2 regions of the Cupriavidus sp. DL-D2 genome follow, and region 2 is predicted to be linked to the other one. Evidence: predicted binding sites of a transcription regulator. Region 2 holds the regulator's gene; the other holds the start of a gene.

Region 1 (15,316 bases), on a different contig from region 2:
CCATCGACCCGCTGCCGGTAGTCGGCCTGCAGGTCAACCTCTCGCCCGTTGCCGCCATGACCGAATGGCTGGCGACCGAGACCGCCCCGGCCGGCTTCACAGTCGATCAGGAAATCGAGCTCCAATCGAGCAACGAGAGCAAGGCCACGGTCCGCTATGTGCGCCATCCGCTCGATCCCGAAGACCTGCGCCGCCACATCGCCGCCGGCAAGCGCTGCACGCGACTGGCCATGACGTGGAACGACCGTGTCTCCTTTGTGCTGACCGACGCGCTGGCCGTCAAGCGCGTGAACCCGCTCGACGTCATCAAGGAGCAGGCCGACGCCACGCTCCATGACGAAGCCGAACGCTTCGACGCCGATTTCGCGTTGATGGCCGGCGAACTGGCCAGCCTGCTGACCGACCTCACCGATGCCCTGGGCGGCGAACGCCGGCCCGAAGGCGCAGCCCCGGTGGAGCAGCGCAAGGCAGCCTGACAAGAGGCTGGATTGAGGGTCCTTTGTCCCGCTGTCCCTCAATCCAGCGTCAGCACGATCCTGCGCGCAGGGTCGCGGGCGGCCTGCCAGGCGGTCTCCACCGACACCATCGGCATCGCATCCACGACCATCTGCAGGTCGCCCTTGCGCATACAAGCGAGGATTTCCTCGACCAGCAGCCTCGTGTCCTCCACACCGGGATGATTCGCTGGCCCCGATCCCATCAACACGGCCCGTGAATCCCGCAGCGCGGTTGGCGCCATCATCAGGCTGCTCGCTCCACGCTCTGCCACGGACACGATGCGGACCTCCCGGTACTCGGATGCGTGTGCGGCGCCCACCGGCTCGATCAACGCGGCCAGCAGCAATTCCAAGGTCTCGCCCCATACAAAGTCGAGCACGACATCTATTCCGTCCGCCACATGCGAAGCAAATGCATAGTGCAGCATGCTCGGCGATTGCCCGAGATCAATCAGCGCATCGGCCCCCGTGACCGATAGCAGGTCGATACGATGCCCCGCCACGATCACACGGCCAGCGCCGTGCAGGCGCGCGGCCTGCACCGCCAGCCGCCCCATGATCCCCGAGGCGCCCAACACCAGCACCGTTTCGCCGGGCTCCAGGTCGGCACGCATGGTCAGCGGCAGCCAGGCACGCATTGCCGGCCCGATCAGTGCGGCGGCCATTGCCATGTCCACGCCTTCCGGAATCGGCACGGTCCAATCCGCCGGCGCGTACTCTGCCATCGACCCGTACGGACTCCGGATGGTCCGGAAGTACACCGGCTGCCCGTTGGCAATGTACCCCGTGCCATCTCGTCCGCAGATGTGGGGCAGTTCCATGGGTATCCGCGGATGATGACCCCGCGCAATCTTAAGATCGCCCGGACGGATCGCGGCGGCACCCACGCGTACCAAGACCTCCTGATCGCGAACCACCGGATCGCGAAATGTGGCAAAGCGAGGCGCTTCCCCCAGGTTTTCCAGCACTACAGCTTGCATCGTGACGACCTCCTTGGTGATGTCGGAAGCCATCGTAGGGAGGAGGAATGCCGAACGATTTGAGCCGATTCTGAAAAGGGGGATGAGGTGGTATCGGATCAAGTGAAGTTGCCCGATATCGCCCCCAAAAAGAAAAACGGCCACCGGGTTCTCACCCGATGGCCGCCTCTCACCCGTCCTGGCTGCTGGACTTGTTTCTACATTTTTGACTTCTCGTACTGCTGCAGCCGACCCTTCAATCGAGGCGTCTCGTCGTCGCCGCGCCGATCAATCCCAGGACAGCGCGCCGCCGGTCTGGTACTCGATCACGCGCGTTTCGAAGAAGTTGCGTTCCTTCTTCAGGTCGATCATCTCGCTCATCCACGGGAACGGGTTTTCCTCGTTCGGGAAGAGCTGATCCAGGCCGATCTGTTGGCAGCGGCGGTTGCAGATGAAGCGCAGGTAACCCTTGAACATCGGTGCGTTCAGGCCCAGCACGCCGCGCGGCATGGTGTCCTCGGCGTAGCGGTATTCCAGGTCCACGGCCTTCTTGAACAGTTCCGTGATCTCGGCCTTGAACTCGGGCGTCCACAGGTGCGGATTCTCGAGCTTGATCTGGTTGATCAGGTCGATGCCGAAGTTGCAGTGCAGCGACTCGTCGCGCAGGATGTACTGGTACTGCTCGGCGGCACCGGTCATCTTGTTCTGGCGGCCCATCGCCAGGATCTGCGTGAAGCCCACGTAGAAGAACAGGCCTTCCATGATGCAGGCGAACACGATCAGGCTCTTCAGCAGCTTCTGATCGTTTTCCGGCGTGCCGGTCTTGAACGACGGGTCCGTCAGCGTGTCGATGAACGGGATCAGGAACTCGTCCTTGTCGCGGATCGACTTCACCTCGTGGTACGCGTTGAAGATCTCGGCTTCGTCCAGGCCGAGCGACTCCACGATGTACTGGTAGGCGTGCGTGTGGATGGCTTCCTCGAAAGCCTGGCGCAGCAGGTACTGGCGGCATTCCGGCGCCGTGATCTGGCGGTAGGTGCCCAGCACGATGTTGTTGGCGGCCAGCGAATCGGCCGTCACGAAGAAACCGAGGTTGCGGCTGATGATGCGGCGCTCGTCCTCGGTCAGCCCGTTCGGGTCCTTCCACAGGGCGATGTCGCGCGACATGTTGATTTCCTGCGGCATCCAGTGATTGGCGCAGCCGGCCAGGTACTTTTCCCACGCCCACTTGTACTTGAACGGCACCAGCTGGTTCACGTCGGTGGCGCCATTGATCACGCGCTTGTCGGCGGCACTCACGCGGCGCGAGCTCTGCGCGGCGGCAGCGTTGGGGTTGTTGCCCAGGATGCCAGTCGGCGCCGTGGCGGCCGGCGGCAGTGCGCCATGCTGGTCGACGGCGGCCGATGCGGCGGATGCAGGTTGCAGGGCAGGCTGCGGTGCGGCCTGCGGGGTGGCTTGAACGTCGTCGTCCCAGCTCAGCATGGTGTTTCTCCGGAAATTCGCAGTATTTAGGGGCGGCTCTGGCGCGACGCCGTGGCATCTGACGCGTCCGCCCTCTCCCCCGGCCCCTCTCCCGCGCAGCGGGAGAGGGGAGCAGATCGAGGGTGAATCAGTTTGTTACTGGCAGGCTTCGCACTCGTCGAATCCGGCGTCGCCCGGGCGCATCGTGCAGACTGCGCCTTCGGCTTCGGGCATCGCCGGGGCTGCGGCAGCGGCGGCGTCCATGGCCGAGCCGTTGTCCGAACCCGACGACACCGCGTTCAGCGAGCCGCGCGACACAGTGGACTTCTCCACGTGCGTGGCAGCCATCGTACGCAGGTAGTACGTCGTCTTCAGGCCGCGCAGCCAGGCTTGCTTGTACGTATCGTCCAGCTTCTTGCCCGATGCGCCGGCCATGTAGATGTTCAGCGACTGGGCCTGGTCGATCCACTTCTGGCGGCGGCTGGCCGCTTCCACGAGCCAGCTCGGTTCCACTTCGAACGCCGTGGCGTAGATGTCGCGCAGATCTTGCGGAATGCGGTCGATACGGGCCAGCGAGCCGTCAAAGTACTTCAGGTCGGCAACCATCACCTCGTCCCACAGGCCGCGCGCCTTCAGGTCACGCACGAGGTAGTCGTTCACCACCGTGAATTCGCCCGACAGGTTCGACTTCACGTACAGGTTCTGGAACGTCGGCTCGATGCATGCGGACACGCCGATGATGTTCGAGATCGTGGCGGTCGGGGCGATGGCGATGCAGTTCGAGTTGCGCATGCCGTGCTGCTTGATGCGGGCACGCAGCGACGTCCAGTCCATCGACGACGACATGTCCACGTCCAGGTAGCCGCCGCGCTCTTCGGCCAGCAGCTTCAGCGAGTCTTGCGGCAGGATGCCACGGTCCCACAGCGAGCCTTCGTACGTGGTGTAGCGACCGCGTTCCTCGGCCAGTTCGGTCGAGGCGTGGTACGCGTAGTAGCAGACCGCTTCCATCGACGTATCGGCGAACTTCACCGCGGCGTCGCTGGAGTACGGGGTGCGCAGCACGTGCAGGCAATCCTGGAAGCCCATGATGCCCATGCCCACCGGACGGTGGCGCAGGTTCGAATTGCGCGCCTTCTCCACCGCGTAGTAGTTGATGTCGATCACGTTGTCGAGCATGCGCATCGCGGTGCGGATCGTCTTCTGCAGCTTGGCGTGATCCAGCACGTGAGTGCCGTCGGCCTGCTGCTTCAGGTGGGCCACCAGGTTTACCGAACCCAGGTTGCACACGGCGATTTCGCTGTCGTTCGTGTTCAGCGTGATTTCCGTGCAGAGGTTCGAGCTATGCACCACGCCCACGTGCTGCTGCGGGCTGCGGATGTTGCACGGGTCCTTGAACGTGATCCACGGATGGCCGGTTTCGAACAGCATGCCCAGCATCTTGCGCCAGAGCTGCATGGCCGGCACCTTCTTGAACAGCTTCAGCTCGCCGCTGGCGGCCTTGGCCTCGTAGGCCACGTAGGCTTGCTCGAAGGCCTTGCCGACCTTGTCGTGCAGGTCCGGGCAGGTGGACGGCGAGAACAGCGTCCACTCGGCGTTCTCCATCACGCGCTTCATGAACAGATCCGGAATCCAGTTGGCCGTGTTCATGTCGTGCGTGCGGCGGCGGTCGTCGCCGGTGTTCTTGCGCAGCTCCAGGAATTCCTCGATATCCAGGTGCCACGTCTCCAGGTATGCGCAAACCGCGCCCTTGCGCTTGCCGCCCTGGTTCACGGCCACGGCCGTGTCGTTGACCACCTTCAGGAACGGCACCACGCCCTGGCTCTTGCCGTTGGTGCCCTTGATGTGCGAGCCCAGCGCACGCACGTTGGTCCAGTCGTTGCCCAGGCCGCCGGCGAACTTCGACAGCAGCGCGTTTTCCTTCAGGGCTTCGTAGATGCCCTCGAGGTCGTCCGACACCGTGGTCAGGTAGCACGACGACAGCTGCGAGCGGCGCGTGCCCGAGTTGAACAGCGTCGGGGTCGACGACATGAAGTCGAACGACGACAGCAGTTGGTAGAACTCGATGGCGCGGGCTTCGCGATCCTTCTCTTCCAGCGCCAGGCCCATGGCCACGCGCATGAAGAACGCCTGCGGCATTTCGATGCGCTGCTCTTCCACGTGCAGGAAGTAGCGGTCGTACAGCGTCTGCAGGCCCAGGTAGTTGAACTGGAAGTCGCGCGAGGCGTCCAGCGCGGCGCCCAGGCGGGCCAGGTCATACGTGGCCAGCTTCTCGTCGAGCAGTTCGGCTTCGATGCCGCGTGCGATGAACTTCGGGAAGTACTCGGCGTACTTCGTCGACATTTCGCTCTGGGTCACTTCGGCGCCCAGGATTTCCTTGCGGATCGTGTGCAGCAGGATACGAGCCGTAACCTGGCTGTAGGCCGGGTCCTTCTCGATCAGCGTACGCGCAGCCAGGATGGCCGAGTCGTAGACCTGCGTCATCGGCACGCCGTCGTACAGGTTCTTGAGCGTTTCCTTCAGGATCGGCTCTGCGCTCACGGCATTGCCGAGACCGCTGCAGGCGTTGTCGATCAGCGCGTGCAGCGCCACCAGGTCCAGCGGATGCACCACGCCGTTGTCGTTCACGTTGACCGACACGCCGCCTTCCTGCACACGCGCCACCGCCTGGGCATTGGCCTGGGCGCGTTCCTGCGTACGCTTCTCGCGGTACAGCACATAGGCACGGGCCACCTCATGCTCGCCCGAGCGCATCAGCGCCAGTTCCACGTGATCCTGCACGTCCTCGATATGGAACGTGCCGCCGTTCGGACGGCTGCGCACCAGTGCGCGCACCACGCCCTGGGTCATTTGCTCGACGATCTCGCGCACGCGCGCAGAGGCAGCACCCTGGCCGCCATTCACAGCCAGGAACGCCTTGGTCATGGCCACGGCGATCTTGTTCGGCTCGAACGACACCACGGCGCCATTGCGACGGATCAGCTTGTAATCCTGATACGAAACGCCAGCAGCGGCGACGCCCTGCTGCGCGGTACCGGCTGCCGCGCCGGCAATGCCGGCCACGCCGGTGGTTTGCTGTTCGTTTTGGGCCGTTTGCATGAGGTAACTCCCCGTGTTTTTTGAGTACTGATAAGAAGACGACAAAGTCCCTAGCAAAATGCGCCTCAGAAGACACTCGGCACCGGCGTCGCCGGTTGAGAACCAAACTGCACTGCGAACACTTTGCTAGGGACTTTCTGGCACTACCCCGGCCCGTTGACCAATATGACGCGAACGCTGCGCACTCTCTGCGCCGCCCGCGCCACATCAGGGCCGGCTCCCCGGAAGTACCACTATATCTAGTGGTGCCGTTTCAAAACTGGGCTAAGTATAGTGAAACGGGAGTGAATGAACAGACTTGACATGCGCCGTTCCAACACCGTGGTGCGGTATGCGGCGGCGCCACATTCCCGCAAAGCGCGCTGCCGCAAGGGTTGGCGGCAGCACGTTCGGTGCCGCACAAAAACTCGAAATTTTTTTAATGACCATGGATCATCCGATAGGTGATCCGGAGCAGGGCGCGGGGCCCTTCAAAAGGGCGGCGATTGTACCGTTATTTGCGCGCTTTGGAGGCATACGACCTCGCCGTCACATTGGCATTGCACCGATATGACGAATACGAAACCGAATTAGCCCTGTCGCAAATATGGCAATAACGCCACAGGCAACTTCGCCAGCGTGACGAACCGGGCCCAATCGAAACATGGTCCCGGATCGGTCTTGCGACCGGGTGCGACATCGCTATGTCCGGCAACGCCCTGGATCGGATAGGCGGTGCGCAGCGCAGCCACCAACGCGGCGGCCGTCGTGTATTGGGCCGGGGTGAACGGCACATCGTCCGTGCCCTCGATCTCGATGCCGATCGAGAAATCGTTGCAACGCTGCCGTCCGCAGTACTCGGACTGCCCGGCATGCCAGGCCCGTTGCGTGCAGGCCACGAACTGCACCAGTTCGCCTTCACGGGAGATCAGGAAATGCGCCGACACCCGGACATCGCGGATGGTTTGGAAGAAAGGATGGCGCGAGGCATCGAGCCGGTTCTGGAAGAACGCCTCGATATCGCCGGTGCCGAACTGTCCCGGCGGCAGGCTGATGTTGTGGATGACCACCACGTCCACCGGCATGCCATCCGGGCGTGCGTCGAAGTTCGGCGACGGCACGCGCCGCGCGGCGGGCACCCAGCCGTCGGCATCGGGCAGGTAGCCAGGCTGGTTGCCCAGCGCGCCGCGGTCAGCCATCGCGGCCCTCGTTTTCGGCGAGCGATTCACCGTCCTCGCTGGCGTCGCCACCGTCCCGGCCATCGCGCCCTTCCCGTTCGTCGCGGATACCGAGCTGCTGGATGCGATACCGCAACTGGCGGAAATTCAGGCCCAGCAACGGCGCCGCGGCCGTGCGGTTGAAGCCGGTCTGGTGTAGCGCGCGAAGAATCAGTTCCCGCTCCATGGCTTCGAGCCGGGCCGGCAGGTTGATCGGTAGTGCGAGTCCGGCCAATGCATCGGCCAACGGATCGCTTTCCCGCACGGCTGCCAGCGGGGCCGGTTCGGCCGGCAGTTCCGGCTCCTCCGGCTGACTCGATATTCCCGCTACACCAGCCGGTGCGTGCGAGGGAGCAGACCAGCCCGACGTCGAACCCCAAGCCTGATAGGCAGGCGGCGGCGCCATCTGGACTGGCGGCATCTGGCCCATGTGGGGCCCGCGCGGCTGCAGCAGGTTCGCGCGCTCCATGCCGGCTTCGAGCGGCCCCAGGTCGGCCACCTCGATCTCTTCGGTCTCCGCAAACGCGTAGGCACGTTCGAGCAGGTTTTCGAGTTCCCGCACGTTGCCCGGGAACGGGTAGGCACGCAAACGCTCCAGCGCCTCGCGCGACAGCCGCTTCGGATGCGCGTCGCCGTAACGCACCGCCAGATGTTCCAGGATCGCCCGCGCCAGCACCGGCACGTCTTCACCGCGCTCGCGCAGCGTGGGCATGCGCAGTTCCAGCACGTTGAGCCGGTAATACAAATCCTGGCGGAACGTGCCGGCGGCCACCATCGCGGCCAGATCCTTGTGGCTCGCGCACATGACGCGCACATCGACGCTGTCTTCCTTGCTGGCGCCGATCTTGCGCACGCGCCGCTCCTGCAGTGCGCGCAGCAGCTTGACCTGCATGGCCAGCGGCAGGTCGGCCACCTCGTCGAGCATCAGCGTGCCGCCGTGCGCGGCCTGGAAAATGCCACCGCGTTCAGCATCCGCGCCCGTGAAGGCACCCTTCACATGGCCGAAGAATTCGGACTCCATCAGCGTTTCCGGAATCGCGCCGCAGTTCACGGCCACGAATGGATGCACGGATCGCGCGCTGATGGCGTGGATGGCCCGCGCCGCGCGCTCCTTGCCGCTGCCGGACTCGCCACTGATCACCACCGGCGCCATGCTGCGGGCCAGCCGCGTCAGGGACCGGCGCACCTCCTGGATGGCCGCCGACTGCCCAGGCAGTAGCCCGGCAGCGCGATCGCCCAGATCGGCGATCTCCGCGCCCTCTGCAGCCACCGCACCATCCGCCGGCATGCGCTGGTGGCGGCCCAGCGCGTTAAGGATCAGCGTGCGCAACTGATCGAGCGACACCGGCTTGGCGATGTAGTCGAACGCGCCCGCCTTGAGCGCATCCACGGCATTGTCCGCGCTGCCATATGCGGTGATCACGGCCACCGGCGTGCGCTCGGGCGAGGCCGACAGTTGCCGTACGATCTCGATGCCGAGTCCGTCGCCCAGCCGCATATCGGTCAGCACCAGGCTGTAGCGGCGCTCGGCCAGCCGGATGCGCGCCTCGGCCAGGGAGCCGGCCATGACCACATCGTGGCCCATGCGGCGTAGCGAAATGTCGAGCAGTTCGCGCAGGTCTGCCTCGTCGTCGATGACGAGGATCGGATCAGGAGCGGACGGTCTGGCGGGCATGTTGGGAGGCGTCTTTATTGTGGTGTCAACTTGGCGAAGCAGCAGCGACGGTGTCGGGGGTCTCGATGCGCATCGTCAGCACGAAGGCTTTGGCCGGCAGTGTATCGCGAGCCCCGCCGGCCAGCATGCCCGTGCGTTCCAGCAACGCCTCCAGCGCCACGGTGCCGTAGCGCACCTGCGCATCGTTGGCGCCGCACAGCTCGCGCGCCATGAACAGGCCCAGCCCGGTGCCTTGCGGGTTGCTGGTGAAGAACGGCTCGAACAGACTGCGCTGCTGCTCGCGCGTCACCTCGGCGCCATCGTTCCAGACGATCAGTTCGGCATGGTGCTGGTCCAGCGCATGGGCCAGCAGCCGGATCGACCCCGGCAGCCGGCTGCAGTAGCGCCAGGCGTTGTCCAGGAGATTGCCCAGCACCTGCTGCAACTGCGCCGTATCGAAGATCACGGGCCGTCGCAGGTCCACTGTCACGCGGATGGCATTGGGATTCACGTCGGTGCGCGTGCCGGCCCGCGAGCGCATCTCCGCCCGCCAGCGATCCACGATGTCCGGCAACGCCTGTGAAAGATCCGCCGAACTGTGACCGGTCTTCGGACGTCGCGAGAGTTGCAGTACGTCGGAAATCACCTGATCCAGCCGCCGCACGTTGTCGCTAATGATGCGCAGCAGGCGTGCATCGATATTGCCTTCACCGCCCTCCCCCGCGCCCGAATCGGCCAGCAGTTCATTGGCCTGGCTGATCGCCGCCAGCGGGTTGCGGATCTGGTGCGCCACGCTGGCCACCAGCCGGCCCATCGCCGCGAGTTTTTCCTGCTGCACCTGCTCGGCAATCCGCTCCCAGCTTTCGATGTGCACCAGCACCGTGTCACGCATCTCGCTGCGCAGCAGCGTCTCGTCGGCCGGACTCCATGCCATGGCCTCGTTCTGCGCGATGGCCAGCCGCAGCCGCGCCGCGCCCTCGGGAGACAGGTCATTCCAGCTTGCGGTGTCGAGCCCGGTCGGCGACGTCATCACACTGGATAGCGTCGAACGCAAGCCGGCCAGCCCGGGCAGCACAAAGCGCAGGCGCAGCCGGGTATGCAGCATCGGACTGCGCGCGGAGGTGGGACGCGACGGCAGCGGCAGCAACTGCAGGATGCGCGGCACATCGTCCTTGCGCGCGATCCAGTCGCGCAGCATTTCCATCAACGGCTGCAGCCGCGCAATCCGGCGCAGGTCGAACAACGCGTTCTCACGCTCGCCGGCGCGCACCTGCCCTTCGCGAATCCGCTCGTTGGGCTGCACCCCCAGCAGCACGAACGCTGCCGGATTGGCCGCCACCACCACGCCGTTGGCGCGCACCAACATCACGCCATCCTGCATGTCGTTGACCATCAGCCGGTTCACCAACTGCTGCAGCCGCAGCTCCTGTTCGCGCGCCAGCGCCAGTTGCTCCTGGGCGATCTGCCGATTGGCCAGCATGTACATCAGCCATGCCGCGATCATGAAGACCAGCCCGAACAGGCCCGAGCCCAGCAGGTTGGCGTCTGCCTGCCGCGCCAGCAGGGTCTGCAGGAACGGGTTGGCCATTACCAGCATGGCGGACACGGCGGCCGCCGACAGCGCAAACAGCAGGCTGGTCAGCGCGCCAGCCTCCAATGCGGGCAGCAGGAAGATCATCGCCAGCCCTTCGCCGTGGCTGCCACTGCGGCCCATCACCGTATAGACGGCCGCGAGCAACATCAGGTCGACGATGACCTGCACGCGCACGCGCAAGTGAAAATGGCGCCGCCAGAACGAGGCTACCAGCGAGAGGATGCCGATCAGCAGGTACGGCAACACGACCGGAATGGCCGCGGCAGTGCGGGCGCTGGTGGCGATGGCAATCGACATGTCCGCCGTACCGCGCTCCATGGGGAGCCAGGCATAGCCGAACAGCAGCAGAGCCATTGCCAACCGGGTCCAGCAGAAATAGCGGAGCAGGCGCCAGTGAAATTCAGGCGGCTCGGGCTGGCGCCAGAGATCGACCAGCATGCGCCAGCCGTTCAGCGACGACCATCCCGGCGCCCGCTTCATCACGCGCCGCCTTCAGCAGACGAATCGGGCAGATGGCTGCGGCGGCAATAATGCAGGCCGCGCCAGGCAATGGCATCGGTGCGCGGCAGGTGGACGCCGCATTGCGCGCATTGCACCATCGGCTCGATAGCGCCATCGCCGGTCGATGCCTCGGTCGCTGCCTGCTGGCGTTGCTGCGCGGAGTTGGTCCGGCTGGCCTCATCCCGTGCACTGGCGCGCGACCGGATCCACCAGACGATGCCCAGCACGACAGCCAGCAGCAGAAAGATTCTTGCCATGGGTCGGAGTCGCGGAAGAAAGCAGAAAAAGCGGGAGAAATGTAGAGAAGCAGACCGGCCGCAGGTCAGACCAGCCGGTGCAATACCACCTCGATCACGAAGCGGCTGCCCACATAGGCCAGCAGCAGGATGCCGAACGAGGCGATCACCCAGCGCAGCGCAGTGCGTCCACGCCAGCCGCGATAGACACGCCCGATCAGGATGCCGCCGAACATCAACCACGAGATGATCGCGAATACGGTCTTGTGATCCACACGGAAGGCCCGGGCGAACAATTGCTCGGAGAACAGGAATCCCGAGACGATCGTCAGCGTCAGCAGCACGAATCCTGCGGCGATCAGGCGAAAAAGCAGCTTCTCCAGCGTGAGCAGCGGCGGCAGCAGATCCAGCCAGCGGCCCAGCCACTGATCCGGCGCCCGTTCGCCCGTTGCGGGCCGGGTGAAACCGTGCAGGCGGCGCTCCGCCAGCAGCATCAGGAAAGCGTGGAAGGCGGCCAGGGTGAACAGGCCATACGCCACGTTGGCAATCACGAAATGCAACTTGAACAGCGGTCGTGCAGCGTAGCCAAGGATCTGCGTACCGGGGAATGCCAGCGGGATCAGGCTGGCCAGCATCGCCACGGGAAACACGATCAGCCCGAGTCCCGCCAGCGAGAAGAAAAAGCTTTCGATCCAGTAGATGCCCACGCCGAGCCACAACATCGCCGACAGCGCAAACGCGAAGCCGAAGATCATGCGGTCTGCGGGGAAGATCGTTTCGTGCAGCAGCATGCCGTGGCTGACCAGCGCCGCCATGACCAGTCCGTGCCACCAGGCCGGCTGGCCTTCCGTACGCGCGCCAGGTCCGGGCATCAGCACGGCTGCGGCCGCCGCGCCCGGTCTTCCGGGCTGGCCAAGTGTCGCCCCACCGGCCGTTGCGAGCCGCGGGTTGCGCGTTGCCCAGCCGTGAACGGCCAGGGCGCAGTAGAGAAGTGCCGTCAGGGCATACAGTACAATGGCCATTTACGCAGTTTACCCTAGTGCTTACACGGGCGGTTCGCGGGGAATCCGGACGATGGATCGCCGCCACATTACCCGCGAAAGCCCGCTGCGCCCCGCACACAAGCCGAACCTCCTCCCCCTTTCCTGCCATGCTGGATAACCTCACTCAACGCCTGGCGCGGGTCGTCAAGACCATGCGCGGCGAGGCCCGACTGACCGAGGCCAATACCGCCGAGATGCTGCGCGAAGTGCGCCTTGCCATGCTCGAAGCCGACGTGGCGCTGCCAGTCGTGCGCGACTTCATTGCCCGCGTCAAGGAAAAGGCCCTTGGCGAGGACGTGGTCACCAGCCTCACCCCGGGCCAGGCGCTCGTGGGCGTGGTGCAGCGCGAACTTACGGCCATCATCGGCGGCGATGAAGCGCTGGCCGATGCCAAGGCCAACGAGCTGAACCTGAACGTCCAGCCTCCCGCCATCATTTTGATGGCCGGCCTGCAGGGCGCCGGCAAGACCACCACCACCGGCAAGCTGGCGAAGTGGCTCAAGGAAAACCGCAAGAAGAAGGTGCTGACGGTTTCCTGCGACGTGTACCGTCCCGCCGCTATCGCCCAGCTCAAGACCGTATCCGAACAGGTGGGCGCGGATTTCTTCCCGTCGCAGCCTGACCAGAAGCCCATCGACATCGCGCGCGCTGCGCTCGACTGGGCCCGCAAGCACTATCACGATGTGCTGATCGTCGACACGGCCGGCCGGCTCGGTATCGACGAGGCGATGATGCAGGAGATCGCCGCGCTGCACACCGAACTGAAGCCCGCCGAGACGCTGTTCGTGGTCGATGCGATGCTCGGCCAGGATGCCGTGAACACCGCCAAGGCGTTCAACGATGCCCTGCCGCTGACTGGCGTCGTGCTGACCAAGCTCGATGGCGATGCGCGCGGCGGTGCGGCGTTGTCGGTGCGTCACATCACGGGCCGCCCGATCAAGTTCGTGGGCGTGGGCGAGAAGCTCGACGGCCTGGAAGCCTTCCACGCCGACCGCATGGCTCAGCGGATTCTGGGCATGGGCGACATCCTCGCACTGGTCGAGGAAGCCCAGCGCGGCGTGGACATGGAAGCCGCCGAGAAGCTCGCCAAGAAGATCAAGAAGACCGGGGGCTTCGACCTGGAAGACTTCAAGGCGCAGATCGGCCAGATGAAGAAGATGGGCGGCATCGGCAGCCTCGTGGACAAGCTGCCCGCGCAGTTTGCCCAGCAGGCCCAGGGCGCCAACATGGATCAGGCCGAGAAATCCGTGGGCCGCATGGAAGGCATCATCAACAGCATGACGCCGGCCGAACGCGCCAAGCCGGAACTGATCAAGGCCAGCCGCAAGCGCCGTATCGCGGCGGGCGCAGGCGTGCCGGTGCAGGAAGTCAATCGCCTCCTGAACCAGTTCGACCAGATGCAAGGCATGATGAAGAAGCTCAAGGGCGGCGGCATGATGAAGATGATGCGCCAGATGGGTGGGATGAAGGGCGGCATGAAGGGCCTGTTCAACCGCTGACCGGCGGCTGCATCCGCAAGACACTACGAAACAGGACACACAATATGATGACCGCTGAACAGGCCCGCGAACTCTGGGCCAGCTCCGAAGAGATCGTCAGCGCCGCCGAGGTGCAGGAGTCGCTGGACCGCATGGCCGGCGATATCACGGAGAAGATGGGCGACGCGTTCCCGCTGGTGCTGTCCGTGATGGGCGGCGCCGTGGTCTTCACCGGCATGCTGCTGCCCAAGCTGCAGTTTCCGCTGGAGTTCGACTACATCCACCTCTCGCGCTACAACAACAAGACCGTGGGCGGCGAAATGCAGTGGCGCGTGGCACCGCGCGAATCGGTCAAGGACCGTGTGGTGCTGGTGCTCGACGACATCCTGGACGAAGGCGAGACCATGGCCGCCATCCGCCAGCGCATCATGGACATGGGCGCCAAGGAATTCCACGCCGCCGTGCTGTGCGAGAAGACGCTCACCAAGCTCAAGCCGATGCATCCGGACTTCTGCGGCTTCAAGGTGCCGGATCGCTACGTCTTCGGTTGCGGCATGGACGTCAAGGGCTACTGGCGCAACCTCGGCGCCATCCGCGCCCTGGTCTGAACCTCAGTCTGTCCACCCCTCCCGGCGCCCCGCTCAGTGCGGATGGGCGCCGAGGATGGGATACAGGGAAGCCAGCAGCAACAGCGCCATCGTCACATTGAACACGCGCAGCACGCGCGGATTCGCCAGCCACTGCCGCAGCGCGGCGCCAAACACTGCCCAAGTCGTGATGCTCGGCAGGTTCACCACGCCGCACAGCGCCGCCATCAGCGCGGCATTGACCCACAGATTGGGATGCAGTACATAGGCGCTGCATGCGCCCACCGCCATCACCCACGCCTTCGGATTCACCCACTGGAACGCCGCCGCGCGCAGAAAGCTCATCGGCCGTGCCACCTCGCGATCCTGCAATCCGCCCGCCGTGGCCAGCTTCCAGGCCAGCCAGACTAAGTACGCCGTGGCCGCCACGCGCAGCACGCTCCACGTCCACGGAAACGCCGTGAACACCGATCCCAACCCTAGCCCGACCACGATCATCATGATCACCATGCCGATGCAGATGCCAAACAAATGCGGCACCGTCCGGCGCAGGCCAAAGTTCACGCCCGAGGCAAGCAGCATCGTGTTGTTGGGACCGGGGGTGATCGACGAGACGAGCACGAAAGCCGCATAGGCCATCAGCGCGCCAGTGCTTGCTGCAAGTTCGGGAGGAAGGGTCAGAGCCATGACGGCGCTCCAGGAAAATCAGGACAGGCGCTCAGTCTATGGACGGCAAACGGTACAGTACCGATACAGTTAGATCAAAAAGTGCCGGTACGGGGCTGGGTGCTCTGGAAGGCTAGTGCCGCGCAGCATTGACGGCCACGGCGATCGCCATTCCCAACAGCACTGCCCCGGTCATCCGTTCCAAGGTTCGCACCGAGCGGACAAACCGCCGCATCACCGCCGGATGACGGACAGCTGCGACCACCGCCACATCCCACAGCAACACCACGCCAAACATCCAGACGCCATAGGCCGCCTGCGCGGCGAGCGGTGTGCGCTGCCCGGCGA
Region 2 (15,316 bases):
TACGCCAGCCTCCTACCCGAAGGAGGTTGGTGCAGATTAGACGGCTTTTTTGAAGAAATGGCTACCCCTTTGGTGGGGTGAGAATCGCAATTTCCTTAAGAGCGTCGCGGAATTCAGACACATACCTGACGCTGCAGTGACCGGCCCAAAAGGCATGTTTCCGGGGGTTACCAGGATTTTCGCCTTTTTTCCCAGTGCCAGAGTAGTCACTCTATGCGAGTGTTCGCTTCGTCGAGGGACTCGGCGGAGACTGAGATTGCCACAATTGATTCAGGCAACGTTCCTCTGTCGCAGAGGGTTACCAGCAGGTGCCAGGCGTGTCGCTGTCGGTGCCGCTCGCTTTCTTCTCGTTGAGATTGTTGACGGACAGGACGCCGCACGTCGGGTCCGAGCGATCGCCCGCTGGCGTGGCGGTTAGTACAAAGCCGGTCTTGATGGAGCCACCGGCCGGTGCGGCGATGGTGATGATGTAGTTGCTGGATTCGCAGGTATCACCGGATGGCGTTGTCGTGTCGCTGCATGGCGTGAGTTTCAACTGCCGGGGATTGGTCGTGTACCCGTTATTGATCGTAAAGTAGCGCTCCAGCGCACCCTGCACGCGCGCCAGGCCACTCTTGGCCTCCGCGCGGCGTGTCTTGGTCACGAACTGCTGGTATTGCGGAATGGCGATCGCCGCCAGGACGCCGATGATCATCACGGTGATCATCAATTCGATCAGCGTGAAGCCACTGGCCCGCGAGGTGTGTCGGCTGTGCGTGATTACCGTTTTCATCATGGTGCTGGTTTCCTGGTTGCCTGTCCCGTGGTTATTGCAGGATCTGTCGCCACGACACACGGCCGGGCGCGGCATCGGTATTGAATTTGGTGTGGGTGGGCTCCTCCTTGTTGCCGCTCAGGTAGGCGTGGTTGCCGAGCACCGCCGCATTTGTCACCAGTTCGTTCGACTTCTTGCCGCTCACCGCTTGACCAGTGGTACCGCCGCTGCCGCCTAAACGATCGGAAGCATCCAATCGTCCATCGCGGTTCACGTCGAACATGGAAACTGTCTGGGCCCCCGTCAGGGCATCCATCACCATTTGCCAACCGGTGCCGCCGCCAGAGCACAGGTCGGACGATGGGGTCAGCGTGGAGAACATCAAACGCGTGCCTTGCATCTGCGGGTCGTACACCACGCGCTCGCCTTGCGCGGCCGTGCCCGGCGAGGTCAGGTTCAGGTACCAGCCCATCGCACCCGTCGCATAGTTGACCGGGTTTTTGCTCAAGACGCGGTAGAAATCGCCGGTACTGGCCTGGGTCTCCATGGTGATGGTCTGCTGCACGAGTTGCGAGCGGGTGATCGTCGGCTGTGCGTGGCTGCCCTTGTCCCAGATGCCATACACGGCCTGCGTGCTCATGTTGCCGGGGTCACTGACTTCGACATATCGGCCGGTGCCGAACATCACGATGTGGCCACCTCGACGATGTCGCATGCCGGCGAATCCGGTGGTGATCGGTTGCGCATTGCCGGCCGCATCGGTGGCGGTGAACAGTAACTGCCGCGTGGCCTGGTAGTCGGTCGCTACCTTTCCACTCACGTCGAACTTCCAGACGTTGCCGTGCAGGTCGCCTGCGTAGATGGCGTCGGCCACGAAGTCGCCGTTGGCATCGGCGATGTAGACCTGCATGATGCCGTTGGACCGGGTCCGGGCCGCTGCGGCGTCGTTCACCGTCAGCTTCACGTAGTCCGTGCCGAGCCGCCAGCTCTTGTTGCCAGGTGTGCGATCCAGGAAGACGATGAAGATCGAACCACGCGCTTCAGTGCTGTTCAACCCGTTGCCGAAGACGGCAGCCCACTTGCCGTTGCCGAGCCGTACGATGGCCGGCTTGCCATAGGTATAGCCCAGGTCCGGGTCATCATTGCTGGTGAACTCCCAGAGTACAGTCGACCCGGCGGTCGATTCGTTGATGGCGGTGGGATTGGTTACATCCAGCGCGTAGATGCCTTTCCCACCACCGCCCAGTCCGCCCACGAGCACGGTCTTCCAACTGTTGTTGATATGGACATCGCCCACCGTCGGCGTGCCGTCGACGAAGTAGTTGTGGACGTAACTACTGGACGTCAGGTTGGCCAGCTTGCTGTAGAGCGGTGACGGCACATAGGCGAACATTTCCTTGCCTCCATCGCCGTTGGCGCTCATGTCAGCCGAGAACGCGTGAAGCATGCCGTCGTTGGCACCCACGTAGATCATGGGTTTGCGGCTACGCTGCGAGACGACGAAGTTCGCGTAGCCGGGTTCGACATAGCCTGCGGCCGGACTGCCCACATATTGCGGGCTCGAATTTGCGATGTCGCCCAGCACGGTGACTGGCCGCTGGCGGAATTGGGACTCGCCACCGCCCTCGTTGACCTGATGGCCGCGCAGCCACAGCAGTCGCTTGCTACCCTGCAAGTCGCTGCCATTCAAGGCTGTCCGATATGCCAACGGTAGTCTGGCCCAACGGAATGGAATGCCGCCGCTGGTGTTGTCCGCGGTGTTGTAGGTCAGGATCTTGCGATCGGTCTGGCGCACACCCTTGAAGCTGTTGGCCGCATCCCATCGTGGTGGTGTGACGACGTCGCCGTTCTTGTCCAATGCATAGGCCAGCAGCTGGCCGGACCAGTCCGCACTGTTGAAGCGCGCCTGAAAGATGCTGGTATCGGTCTGCAGCGATGACGTGCTTGCCGCCACGGCTGCGGAGGACGATGTCTTCAGGATCGAGAGGAAGGCACGTTCCAGCGCCGCTGCCAGTGCGCCGGGATTCGTGGCGTAGAAGTAGTTGTCGGGCAGGCCGTCCGAGCCGCTGGAGCCATCGGCCTTCCGCACGTCCCATTCGGAAGCGAGGTCAGGGATGCCATTGCCGTTGAGATCTTTGAAACCGCCCCATTTGGCCGCGTACAGCAATGGGTCGTGGAACTGCGAAGCGGCCTTGCCGTTGGCGGTATAGGTGACGCTGGTTTCGGGATCGCCGAAATTACATCGGGCGCAGCCGCCGGAGTTGTTGATGGGTGCGTTTCGCGGCATCACCGCAATAGGAACAGGATCGTTGTACCGGAAATCGTAGATGCCTGAGTGGAAGTGCGGGCCGTCCTGCGTGGTGCCCGAGATCGTGTAGCCGAAGCCCTGTCCGTTGGACGATGAAGCCGACACCACACGGGTAGACACCGTGATGTTGTCACCGCTCACGCGATAGCTCAGGATGCCCCAGTTGTCCTGGTCATAGTCGCCACCGGCCACCGAGTCTTCCCAGGCCACATAGAACTTGCCGTGGGTGGCCGTTTGCGAGATGACCTTGAAATCCACCAGCGTGCCCGTGCTGGCGGGCGCGGTGATGCTGTTCGGATACTGCGGGTGCAGCCGGTGTGCCGGCATGATCGTCACCAGCTTGCCGTTCACGTCGACGTTGATCTTCGGTGTGTTGGTGGCGAGCTGCACCGCATAGGTGTTCATTCTCAGCGAGGTCGTGTCCCGGTCAGGGACGCCGAGCGCGGCGGCGGCAGCAGGCGATCGCAGGCGGTTGGTCCTGGCGAAGTATGCGGCGCCCGCAATCTGGAACGTTCCTCTTTGCGATGGCCCTTCCGGGCAGATGCCGAGCACGTCGCTGAAGTTGTTGACCGCCTTGGCCGAGCACAGATTGTCGATCGTGCTGCCGCGGACGCCTCCCGCGAACCACCTGCCGCCGGAGATCCCTTCGCCAATGCCTACCCGGTTCGTGTAGGTGCTGATATCCGGAGATCCATTGAGGTCTCTGAAGCCGCCCAGTTGGTCGTTGTCGTAAGAGGACACGCTGGAGTTGAAGACCAGTGCGTTGAGCGGCGTGCAGTAAGGCGCCCGGTTCGGATGCGATGGCGGCAGGTCCATCGGGTTGGTCCACGCGGGTTGCGTCAGCCCCAGCGTGGCATCCTTGCCGTAGCGGGATGGCAGGAATGCGCTGGTCGGTTGCTTGCCGCCAAAGTAACGCAATGTCTCGACGAAGATTTCCGAGATCGGGTTGCCCCACGTGGAGCAGTTGCCCTCCGAAGCCGTCCTGATCGGATTGCCGTAACTGCCGCGTTCGATGCTCGCCTGCTGGTAGCTACACTGGTCCGCATTGACGTAGCTGCCTTCTCTGTAGCTGTAGCCGTAGGGGCGCAGCCTGTCGATATTCCAGACAATGCCTCTGACAGCATCGCTTGACCTGCCATAGGAAAACTCACCGGTGCCCGGGTGGATCTCCGACGCAAAGTTGGTCACGTTTCGCCGCAATACGCCGCCGGAAACGTTCCGGTCGTAGCTGCCGGTCATCAGGCCGAACAGCATCTGGCCCGATTCCCCATACTTCTGCAGCAGCCCGAATGGCTTGTAGCTGGAGCCGTACTGCTTGCAGTTCTCGGAACCGATCAGGCCGGGCACGCACACTTGCACGCGCGCGTTGAATACACCGGTCCCCTGCCCGAAGCCAAGGCCGCGCGTGGACTGAGATGGATTCTCTGCCGATGAATTCATGCCCGATATCGCCGCGCGATTGCCGTTCGACGAACCCCAGATGGTGACGCCGTCGATGGTGGGCAGGAAGTTGCGCTGCGTGCTACTGGCTTCCGAGGACCAACTGCACTGCCGGTGCTCGGAAGCGCCCCACGTTGCATAGTTTCCCGCGGCCACTCGGATCTGAGGTGGCTGGTGGTTGTACTGCGAGTTGCTGCTCTGCTGGTCCCTCGGCGTGACGTTGCACAGTGTCAAGCCACCCCGCGTCAGGTTTGTCACGATCCAGGACGAGAACCTTGCCCTCGTGTTGGTGGGGTTCGAGATGTCGCCGGCGTAGAACACCACGGAGACGTTGCCGGGATTCCGCCGCATGACCCAGCCCGTCATCGACGTGCCCGCTGCTGCGCCCGAGGCCGGCTCGAACCGTAACTGATCGCCTGGCTCTACCTGGCTCATGTCGTCGATCACAACCTTGGCCACTGCGGAGGACAGTGTCATGGGCGTCCTGGATCTCAGCGTGCCAATAGCGGATGCGACTTCCACCGTGAACGGCACCAGTTGGGCCACATCGGGTCCGTTATAGAACTTGGCCCAGGCGTGGGCGTCCGTCGGCAGGAAGGCACGTTCCAGCACGGTCGTGGTCGCGGTATCCGTCGATCGCGTGCCGCCGTACAGGATCTTGCGCACCTCGTCGATGCGGCTCATCGTGGCCCAGTTCAGGAAGTTGCCGCTCCAGGTCTTTCCGTCGCAATACTTGCTGTCGGTGATCGACTTCGGTACGAAGCCCTGGATCGTGGTCCTGTCGTAGTCGTAGCACTTGTCCGAGTCGAAGTACCCGGCGTACTCGATGCTGTGCTTGTACGTCGTATCCAGCTGGCCATCGCCGTCCAGATCCGAGTAATCGTTGTACGCCTTCTGGTGCAGCGTGTGGTCCTTGGTCAGGTCGATCATGACCATGGGGGAGATGTTGCCGCCGGTGTACAACGGCTGCTGGGCCAGATTGAGTTGCGGGCCAGCGGCGTAGGCCGTGGCGATGGCGAGCATGCACGATGTTGCAAGCAGGACACCTTGCGCGCGACTCGCGAAGCGACGGATGGAAGTGGATTGGGTCATGATGCGTTTGACGGTGAAGGTGTCAAAGGGGTGTCGTCAGAAGCGGACGATTTCCTGCACCATCACCTTGGTGCCAGGGTTGGCGCCGTAACCGATCGCCGTAATGCGGAACACGTACTTGTTGGAGCCGAGCGCGATATCGGTCGGCTCCTTGAATGGTTCGATCAGATAGCGGGGTTGCTTCGACACGCCATTGGCGCCGGCATCGCGCGCATGGATCGTCGGCATCTTCTGCGCGGCCGTGAGACCGGTCATTTCTCCAAGTTCGACGGAGTGTTGTGGGTCTTCGATATAGAGGTCCCAGGCCTGCGTGCCTGACGTCGCGTGCTGGCAGTAGCCCTTGAATCCGTCCATATCGCAGGTGGGCGACGAGCCCGTCAGGCCGCTGAGCATGCGAACCTGGGAGATGTCCGCGCGCGCGTCGCGCAGCGCGGATTCCGCCGCCTGGAGCGCGATGCTCTCATCGCGCGTGTTGCGGGCCAGACGTTCGGCATTGAGGCTCATCGTACTGGCAGCAAGCCCTGCGAGCGTCAGGATGACCAGGAGCAGCAGGACGAGGATCAGCGACATGCCACGCTGTCTGGCGTGGCGGGGTGACCGAGAGAGGGGAGGATGCATGGCCGGCCTATGGCAGTCGATTGCGAAGGGCGATGTAGAACGTGAAGTGCCGGTGCAGACGGCCATCGGCCGCAATCCTCACCACGCTGCCGGCATCGCCGGCGGGCGCCACGTCATTCGGCGCATAGGTGTTGCCGAAATGGTTGACGATCGGCTTTTCCATGATCGGGTTGTTGGTGCTGGCGCCGCGCAGCAGCACGGACACGCGCAGCGCCACCACGTTATCGATGTGCGCAGTGGCGCCGGGTGGAACGAAGCGATTGACGACGCCGTCGTCATCGGTGTCTTCGCCCAACAGCAGTTGGAAGGCTTCGACATTGCGGAACAGCGGTGTCGCCACGCCGTTGACCACGCATTGCAGCCAGGGCACGCCATCGGGGTCATTGAGGATTGAATAGACCTCGGTGGTTTCCACGTTGCTGCTCACGTCATTGCCGCTGCAATCCACCGTGCTGCCATCGGCCTGCGGAAAATGGGGAGAATCCGCAGCGGCTGCCGGGTCCGCGCCAGCCTGTGACGAGCCGAAGTAGCGCAAGGTCAGGCTATCGCTGGCGTTGACGCCGGTATCGTTGGTGGCTTCCAGGCTTGGTGACGCGAACTCGTTGCTCGCGAACAGGAAGTCGGTGTAGCCGATCTGGCGCGCCTGACGCAACAGCAACTGCGCGATGGCTCGCGCGTTTTCCTGAATCTCGCCTACGTCGCCTTGCGTGGCATGGGTGCGCCGCTCCGAGATGAAGAGCGATGTGGCGGCAAGTATCAGCAGCATGCTGATCACCATGCCGACCATCAGCTCGACCAACGTGAAGCCGCTTGCCGCGCGGCGGCAGATGTGACGGTTGGACGTTGTCATGGGATGAGCGCGGTCGAGAAACGCTGGACGGTGGTGCCGTTGTCTTCGCTCCAGAAGACCTTGATGACATACGGCGCGTCAGCGTGGGGTTCGCAGTCGTTCTTCCCGGCTGCCGATCCGGTGCCGTCGTTTGGCGTGCTATCGGTGCAGACGATCCCGTCGCCGTTCGGCATGGTGGCCTGCACGTTGGCCAGCCACGTGGCGTAGGTGGTGGCGGCCATCTCGTCGGGTGTGCAGCCCGCTGCCGAAAAACAATCGGCAACGGGCGTGGCGGCAGGTGAATTGAAGGTGCCGTTGTTCACGGCCACGCTGTTGGTACGAAGCTGGTCCGCGAGGTTGTAGGTCATCAGCGCGGCATAGTTGCGCATCGATGCCGTGCGTGAATCCATCAACGTCTGCAACTGCAGGTTGGCAAGCGCGAGCATGCCGATGGACAGCACCACCAGCGTGACCAGTGCCTCGATCAACGAGAAGCCACGAGACATGGGCATTGGAGAGATGTGGGTCGGCGTCATGGACACGTTGACTGCGACTGCGTATAAGGGCGGCCACTGCCGGTCATGAATACCGTTTTGCCCGCATCCGTGGCATTTTTTCCGCAGAACTTCCAGCTTGCATTGGGTGCTGTGGACACTCCGGTCGAGCGCATGCGCACGCGGTTCGACGTGGTGCCGAGATTGGCAGCGGCAATGTCGGTGCTGGTCTGTGGCGGATCACTGTTGCGGATCAGTTCTTCCGTCCTGTCGAACGCACCGTCGTTGTCCGCATCGACGAACAGGATGCGGCGCAAGGTCCAGTTGTTGGAGCAGGCGTTGCCGGCATCGACAGGGCACAGCGTGACGGTGGCGTTGCGCCGGGCCGCTTCGCTGCGTGCGAGTTCGAGATCGGCAAACAGCCGCGTGGCGTCTGCGGACAGCCGGCTGTTGTGGAGGAAGGATTGGAGGTTCGGAGTGGCGACGGCGGCCAGCGTGGCCAGCACCGAGAGGGTCACCATCAACTCGATCAGCGTGACCCCGCGCGCGCGCCGGCGATTGCCAGGTGCGATTGCGCGCATGTGAACAGCCCCCGGCGCATCCGTTGCCACGCCCGCAATGAATCCAGGCGCGGACAGCAAAGGCGTCAGAAAGCCTGCTGCCTTTCGGCAGAAAGACTGACCCATTTGTGATTCCCGTCAAAAAAGCGACTGCTCTCTTTGTTTTTTGCCGGGGGCGCTGGACTACTGTGCGTCCGGGCCTCTGAGGGTCCGGGTCCGCTGGATGGCGCTGCTGTTGCGCGGCGCTTTGGTGTCATGTTGGTGCGATGCAACCGCACTCGTGCACCGGCCTTCTATTCGATGAAGGCCGATGCAAATTAAACAGCATTTTTGGGGAGGGATCTACCCCTTTCGTGGGGTGGGAGTCGCGATCTCGTCAAGAACATCGCGGAATTCAGAGACATCCTCGAAACTTCGATAGACCGAGGCAAAGCGGATGTACGCGATCTTGTCGAGCTTGCGCAGTTCGCGCATGACCAGTTCGCCAACCTGGCTGCTCGGGATTTCCTTCTCACCCAGCGCCAGCAGTTTTTCTTCGATACGCGTGATGGCTTCGTCGATGGCTTCGGCGGATACCGGGCGCTTGCGTAGCGCCAGCCGCATCGAATCCTTGAGTTTGCCGCGCGTGTAGTCCACGCGGGAGCCGTTCTTCTTGACGATGGCCGGGAAGAACAGTTCGATGCGCTCGTAGGTAGTGAACCGGCGGTCGCAAGCTTCGCAGCGCCGGCGGCGGCGTACCGTATCCCCGTCTTCGGACACGCGGCTATCGAGAACCTGGGTATTGGAGTGAGCGCAGAACGGGCATTTCATGCCTGAGCACCTGAAGAAAGAATCCAGCCCGCATTTTGCATCTTTTAGTTCAGCTGCGGACTTGAGATGGAACAACGGCGCCGCCCGAAACTTGCGGCGGCGCCGTCAGTGCGTGCCCACTATCCTGCGGTGAGCACGCGTCGGCAGATGGCTCAGCCGTACACCGGGAAGCGGCGGGTCAGGGCGGAGACTTGCTCGCGCACCTTCGCGATGTTGGCTTCGTCGTGCGGGTTGTCCAGCACGTCGGCGATCAGGTTGGCCACCTGGCGGGCTTCATCTTCCTTGAAGCCGCGCGTGGTCATGGCCGGCGAACCCAGGCGAACACCCGACGTCACGAACGGCTTTTCCGGATCGTTCGGAATGGCGTTCTTGTTGACGGTGATATGTGCATCGCCGAGGATCTTCTCGGCTTCCTTGCCGGTGATCTTCTTGGCGCGCAGGTCCACCAGCATCACGTGGCTCTCGGTCTTGCCGGAGACGATGCGCAGGCCGCGCGAAATCAGCGTCTCGGCCATGACGGCGGCGTTCTTCACCACCTGTTCCTGGTAGGCCTTGAACTCGGGCTGCAGCGCTTCCTTGAAGGCCACGGCCTTGCCGGCGATCACGTGCATCAGCGGGCCACCCTGGATACCCGGGAAAATTGCCGAGTTGATGGCCTTCTCATGCTCGGCCTTCATCAGGATCACGCCGCCGCGCGGGCCGCGCAGGCTCTTGTGTGTGGTGGTGGTCACGAAATCGGCGTGCGGCACCGGGTTCGGGTACACACCCGCGGCGATCAGGCCGGCGTAGTGGGCCATGTCCACCATGAAGTAGGCGCCAACAGCCTTGGCCACCTGGGCGATGCGTTCGAAGTCGATGCGCAGCGAGAACGCTGAGGCACCGGCGATGATCATCTTCGGCTTGGTTTCCTGGGCCTTCTTTTCCAGGGCATCGTAGTCAATGTCTTCCTGGGCGTTCAGGCCGTAGCTGACCACGTTGAACCACTTGCCGCTCATGTTCAGTGCCATGCCGTGGGTCAGGTGACCGCCTTCGGCCAGGCTCATGCCCATGATCGTGTCGCCCGGCTTGAGCATGGCGAAGAACACGCCCTGGTTGGCTTGCGAGCCCGAGTTCGGCTGAACGTTGGCGGCATCGGCGCCAAACAGCTGCTTCACGCGGTCGATGGCCAGTTGCTCCACCACGTCGACGTACTCGCAGCCGCCGTAGTAACGCTTGCCGGGATAGCCTTCGGCGTACTTGTTGGTCAGTTGCGAGCCCTGGGCGGCCATCACGGCCGGCGAGGTGTAGTTTTCGGAAGCAATCAGTTCGATGTGGTCTTCCTGGCGCTGGTTTTCCTTCTGGATAGCGGCGAAGACTTCGGGGTCGATCTGCTCGATCGTGAAACGGCTGCGTTCAAACATGGCGTGACTCGTCGGTAAAAAGGGGAGCGGATGGCACAAACGGCATGGAAATCGTGTGTGACCGGCTGGGATGAATCTTGGCTGAATCTGGGATAGGGCGCGCGGGGAAAGCACGGCGTCCTGCTCCGGACTGGTATGTACCAGCCGGTGCGGGGCGCACCCTGCTTCCCATTCGCTGCCCAGGCGAGCGGCAGGCGCTTATGAACTTCACGCCTAAAGATCTTGCGCTTCCTCGTGGTAGTACCCACTGACTTCGCCAGTCGCGCAAGGTGGAATGGTTGCCGCAGAGTTTATGCGAACGCGCGGCTTGCTGCAAGCCGGTGCACGGGTGGCGCATGCCCCTCTACACCAGTCTCGTCAAGACCTTGTGGTGTATGGCTCGCAACTTGCTGTTGCAAAGTCGCATGCGGGTTAACCAGTGCGCTCCGTTACAATGCCCGCCATGCCAAATTTCACATGGTCGTTGCGCGTGTATTGGGAAGATACCGACGCAGGCGGCGTGGTGTTTTACGCCAACTACCTGAAGTTTTTCGAACGGGCGCGCACCGAATGGCTGCGCTCGCTCGGCGTCGAACAACAGACCCTCGCCGATCAGTCCGGTGTGGTCTTCGTCGTACGCAGTACCGCTGTGGAATACAATGCGCCCGCCCGGCTGGATGACCAGCTGGAGATTCGTACGCATATTGAACGGGTCGGACCCGCATCGGTCCATTTCGCACAGGAAGCCTGGCGCGGCGAGCAGATGCTCGCCACCGGCAAGATCCGTGTGGGATGTGTCGACAAAAGCACGTTTAGGCCGGCTCCGATCCCTGCCCCTGTTCTCGCCACTATCAAAGACGCCCGATGAATCCAGTGACCGTCACGCAAGACATGTCGATCATTACGCTGGTGATGCACGCCAGCCTGTTGGCACAGGCCGTCATGGCGCTGCTGCTGGTGATGTCGCTGTTCTCATGGACTTACATTTTCCGCAAGCACCTCGCACTGCGTGCCGCCCGCACGCAGACCGAAGGCTTCGAACGTGATTTCTGGGCCGGCGGCGACCTCCAGGCGCTTTACAACAGCGCCGTGAACAATCGCCACAACACGGGCGCGCTCGAACGGATCTTCGAGTCCGGCATGGGCGAGTTCCTGAAGGCCCGCGAGCGCAGCAACGACGCCAGCGCATTGCTCGACGCCGCCCGCCGCGCCATGCGTGCCGCCTATCAGCGTGAGATGGATGTACTCGAATCGCACCTGCCGTTCCTGGCGTCGGTCGGCTCCGTCAGCCCGTACATTGGCCTGTTCGGCACGGTGTGGGGCATCATGAATGCGTTCCGTGGTCTGTCGAATGTGCAGCAGGCTACGCTTGCATCGGTGGCCCCGGGTATTGCCGAAGCACTGGTTGCCACGGCCATCGGCCTGTTTGCCGCCATCCCCGCCGTGATTGCCTATAACCGCTATGCCACCGAGATCGATCGTCTGGCCATCCGGTTCGAAAGCTTCATGGAAGAATTCCAGAACATCCTGCAGCGTCAGAGCCGCTAAACAGTCGAGGAGCATCCCCCATGGCAGCCATTCAGCGCCGCGGCGGTTCGCGCCGCCGGGCCAGCGCAGAGATCAACGTCGTGCCGTACATCGACGTGATGCTCGTGCTGCTGGTGATTTTCATGGTGGCCGCTCCAATCGTGAGCCCGGCCGTGGTGGACCTGCCGTCCGTGGCCAATGCCACCCCGCAGCAGCAGACGCCGCCCATCGTGGTGACCGTGCATGAGGACGGCGCCCTGACGGCGCGAGGCAAGGACGCCTCGGGCGGCTCGTTCGAGCGCAAGCTCGACAAGCGCGGCCTGATCGATTTCGTACACCAGCGCCAGAACGAGAATCCGGACCAGCCGGTGGTGATCGCCGCCGACCGTGCCGTCAAGTACGAAGCCGTACTCGACGTGATGTCCGTACTGAAGGCCGATGGCGTGAAGCGCGTCGGCCTGATGGTGAAGTCCAAGTAAGCGTTCCCAGCGTCCAACGTCGCAAAGTGGCCACCCTCTCGTCACGTCATCCTCAGCAAGGCGCCCCGCGCGCCCAGGCCGCCGCCTATCCGTACGAGCCGGTCCGGGAGCGCGGCACCATGCGCTCGTTCCTGGCAGCGCTGTTCATGCACCTGCTGCTTGGCATCGTGCTGTATTTCGGCGTCCAGTGGCAGAGCAGCACGCCGGTAGGCGCCGAGGCCGAGCTTTGGGAAGAGATTCCCGATGTCACGCCCGCGCCGCCGCCGCGCCCCGTGGTGCAGCCGGCGCCGGAGCCGCCGCAGCCGGCGGTGCGTAGCAAGGTCGAGGAAGCCGCCGATATCGCGCTGGAGCAGAAAAAGCGCAAGCAGGCCGAGGAAGCCGCCGAGCGCGAGGCCGAGGCACGTCGCGAGCAGGCGCGTAAGGAACAGGAAAAGAAGGACGCGCAGCGCAAGGAAGACCAGCGCCAGCAGCAACTGGAAGCGCAGCGCAAGGAAGACGCGAAGAAGAAGGCCGACAAAGAGAAAGCCGACAAGGACAAGGCTGACAAGGCCGCTCTGGCCGCCAAGGAAAAGGCCGAGCAGGACCGCAAGGAAGCCGATGCGAAAGCGAAGGCCGACGCTGACAAGCAGGCCAAGGCCCGCGCCGATGCCGAGAAGCAGGCCAAGGCGAAGGCTGATGCCGAAGCCAAGGCCAAGCGCGAAGCTGCGTCCAACGCGGCGCGCAACAGTGAACTGGCTCGCCTCAAGGCGCTGGCAGGCGGCGGCACGGCCGGTGCGACCGGCGGTGGCGTGGGCAATGCGGCAGGCTCCGGCGCAGGGTCGGGCGGCAAGGCGTCGCCGGGCTATTCGGACAAGGTACGCCGCCGCGTAAAGCCGAACATTATCTTTGCCGGTGATACTGACGGGAATCCGGCCGCCGTGGTGGCGGTCCGGCTCGCACCGGATGGCTCGATCCTGTCCAAGCGCCTGGCCAAGTCGAGCGGCAACTCGGACTGGGACAACGCCGTGCTGCGTGGCGTCGAGCGGTCGGACCCGCTGCCGCGCGACGAGGACGGCAAGGCGCCCACGTTCGAATTCACGATCACGGTCCGTCCCAAGGACTGATCGGCGATGCGGCGAGAAAGCCATGATTTGCAACATAATGCAACCAACATCGTGGGGCTTCGGTCCGATCGCTACCATGAACGGTTGCCTGACGCGGCCGGCAGCGTGCAAGACGCACGTAGACGGGGCATGCGCCAAGCTGCACGCCGTCCGTGCTGTCGTACTTGCTCTGCCCGCCGTACCGATGAATCCTGAAATCGACTGAGGAGCAGCATGCGAAAGCTTTGGGCCCCTAACTGGCTGTCTCGCCGCCAGAGTGCCACCCCCACCCGTGACCAGAGCCGGCACGCGCTGATGGCGTGGCTGGCAGCGGCACTGATGTCCGCTGGCGTGGCACACGCGCAACTGAACGTTGAAATCACCGGTGTGGGTTCGAACCAGTACCCGGTGGCCACCGCCAACTTCCAGGGCGAAGGACAAGGCCAGCAGAACCTGACGGCCGTCATCCGCAGCGATCTGCAGAACAGCGGTCGCTTCAAGAATATCGACCCCGCCGGGGCCACCGTGGCCGAATCGGCACAGGTTGATCTCGGCAGCTGGAAGGCGAAGGGCGCCGACGCCTTCGTGGCCGGCAGCGTGACTCCCGCGGGCAACGGCCAGTACGAAGTCCGCTTCCGCCTGTACGACACGGTCAAGGGCCAGAGCCTGGGCGGCCTGGCGTTCACGGTCTCGCAGAGCCAGCTGCGCGTGACCGCGCACAAGATCGCCGACTATATCTACGAAAAGCTGCTCGGCGAGCGCGGCGTGTTTGCCACGCGGCTGTCGTATGTGTCGAAAGTAGGCGGACGCTATCAACTGCTGATTTCCGACTCCGATGGCCAGAATGCCCAGGTGGCGCTGAGCAGCACCGAGCCAATCATCTCGCCGTCGTGGTCGCCGGATGGCCGCCGCGTGGCCTATGTCTCGTTCGAAGCCAGGAAGCCGGTGGTGTACGTGCATGACCTGGCCACGGGCAAGCGCACGCTGGTGTCGAACCAGAAGGGCAACAACAGCGCGCCGTCGTGGTCGCCTGACGGCCAGCGCCTGGCCGTGGCGCTCTCGCGCGATGGCAACACGCAGATCTACCTGGTCAACGCGGATGGATCCGGCCTGCGCCGCATCTCGCGCAGCAGCGCCATTGACACCGAGCCGCAATTCTCGCCCGATGGCCGCAGCATCTACTTCACGAGCGATCGTGGCGGTGCGCCGCAGGTCTATCGCATGCCGGCTGGCGGCGAGGAATCCGGCGCCGCGCAACGCGTGACGTTCAAGGGCAACTACAACGTCAGTCCGCGGGTTTCGCCGGATGGCAAGTACCTGGCCTACATCTCGCGTTCGGGCGGTTTCCGCCTGCAGCTTCAGGACCTGTCAAATGGTGACGTTACTTCGCTCACCGATACGTCGAACGACGAAGCCCCGAGCTTTGCCGCCAACGGCAAGTACATCCTTTACGCCACGCGTGTGGGAGGTCGCTCGGTGCTGGCGGCTGTCTCGACGGACGGTCGTACGAAACAGGTTCTGTCACTCCAGTCCGGCGAGGTTCGCGAGCCGTCCTGGGGTCCTTTCATGCAGTAAGTAGATAGAAGAAACGAGGAGTCTCTCAGCCATGACCAAAATGATGACGAAATCGCTCGCCCTTGCCGCCCTGCTCGCCCTGGGTGCCTGCAGCTCGGGTGTGAAGCTCGACGACGCTTCCAAGGCCGGTACCGGCACGGGTGGCGCACAAACCGATCCGCGCGCCGTGGCGCCGGTGACCGTCGATCCGCTGAACGATCCGAACGGCCCGCTGGCCAAGCGCAGCGTGTACTTCGACTTCGACAGCTACACGGTCAAGTCGGACTACCAGAGCCTGCTGCAAGCCCACTCGCAATACCTGGGTGCCAACAAGAGCCGCAAGATCCTGATCCAGGGCAACACCGACGAACGCGGTACGAGCGAGTACAA

Evidence for each region. The regulator NrdR, encoded in region 2, represses ribonucleotide reductase genes. The targets are predictions, from matches to a motif close to CACNANATNTNGTG.
Region 1: the regulator NrdR is predicted to act here: its motif matches at 6,245-6,258, upstream of ABDB81_RS12555 (ribonucleoside-diphosphate reductase subunit alpha).

The regions. Positions count from the first base shown of each region.
Region 1 is NZ_JBDKXK010000018.1:68,460-83,775, reverse strand. Features, by position in the region: gene ABDB81_RS12570 (recombination-associated protein RdgC) at 1-476, shown strand, start outside; gene ABDB81_RS12565 (zinc-binding alcohol dehydrogenase family protein) at 515-1,318, opposite strand; gene ABDB81_RS12560 (ribonucleotide-diphosphate reductase subunit beta) at 1,745-2,938, opposite strand; gene ABDB81_RS12555 (ribonucleoside-diphosphate reductase subunit alpha) at 3,074-6,013, opposite strand; gene ampD (1,6-anhydro-N-acetylmuramyl-L-alanine amidase AmpD) at 6,583-7,191, opposite strand; gene ABDB81_RS12545 (sigma-54 dependent transcriptional regulator) at 7,184-8,884, opposite strand; gene ABDB81_RS12540 (histidine kinase dimerization/phospho-acceptor domain-containing protein) at 8,910-10,937, opposite strand; gene ABDB81_RS12535 (PP0621 family protein) at 10,937-11,215, opposite strand; gene ccsA (cytochrome c biogenesis protein CcsA) at 11,281-12,216, opposite strand; gene ffh (signal recognition particle protein) at 12,345-13,736, shown strand; gene ABDB81_RS12520 (hypoxanthine-guanine phosphoribosyltransferase) at 13,781-14,323, shown strand; gene ABDB81_RS12515 (LysE family translocator) at 14,357-14,989, opposite strand; gene ABDB81_RS12510 (LysE family transporter) at 15,102-15,316, opposite strand, start outside.
Region 2 is NZ_JBDKXK010000001.1:208,449-223,764, forward strand. Features, by position in the region: gene ABDB81_RS00940 (type IV pilin protein) at 299-775, opposite strand; gene ABDB81_RS00945 (PilC/PilY family type IV pilus protein) at 807-5,594, opposite strand; gene ABDB81_RS00950 (PilX N-terminal domain-containing pilus assembly protein) at 5,631-6,164, opposite strand; gene ABDB81_RS00955 (PilW family protein) at 6,220-7,062, opposite strand; gene pilV (type IV pilus modification protein PilV) at 7,059-7,547, opposite strand; gene ABDB81_RS00965 (GspH/FimT family pseudopilin) at 7,574-8,116, opposite strand; gene nrdR (transcriptional regulator NrdR) at 8,438-8,905, opposite strand; gene glyA (serine hydroxymethyltransferase) at 9,058-10,305, opposite strand; ZMP/ZTP riboswitch at 10,476-10,579, opposite strand; gene ybgC (tol-pal system-associated acyl-CoA thioesterase) at 10,748-11,152, shown strand; gene tolQ (protein TolQ) at 11,149-11,832, shown strand; gene tolR (protein TolR) at 11,853-12,290, shown strand; gene tolA (cell envelope integrity protein TolA) at 12,317-13,393, shown strand; gene tolB (Tol-Pal system beta propeller repeat protein TolB) at 13,607-14,947, shown strand; gene pal (peptidoglycan-associated lipoprotein Pal) at 14,979-15,316, shown strand, end outside.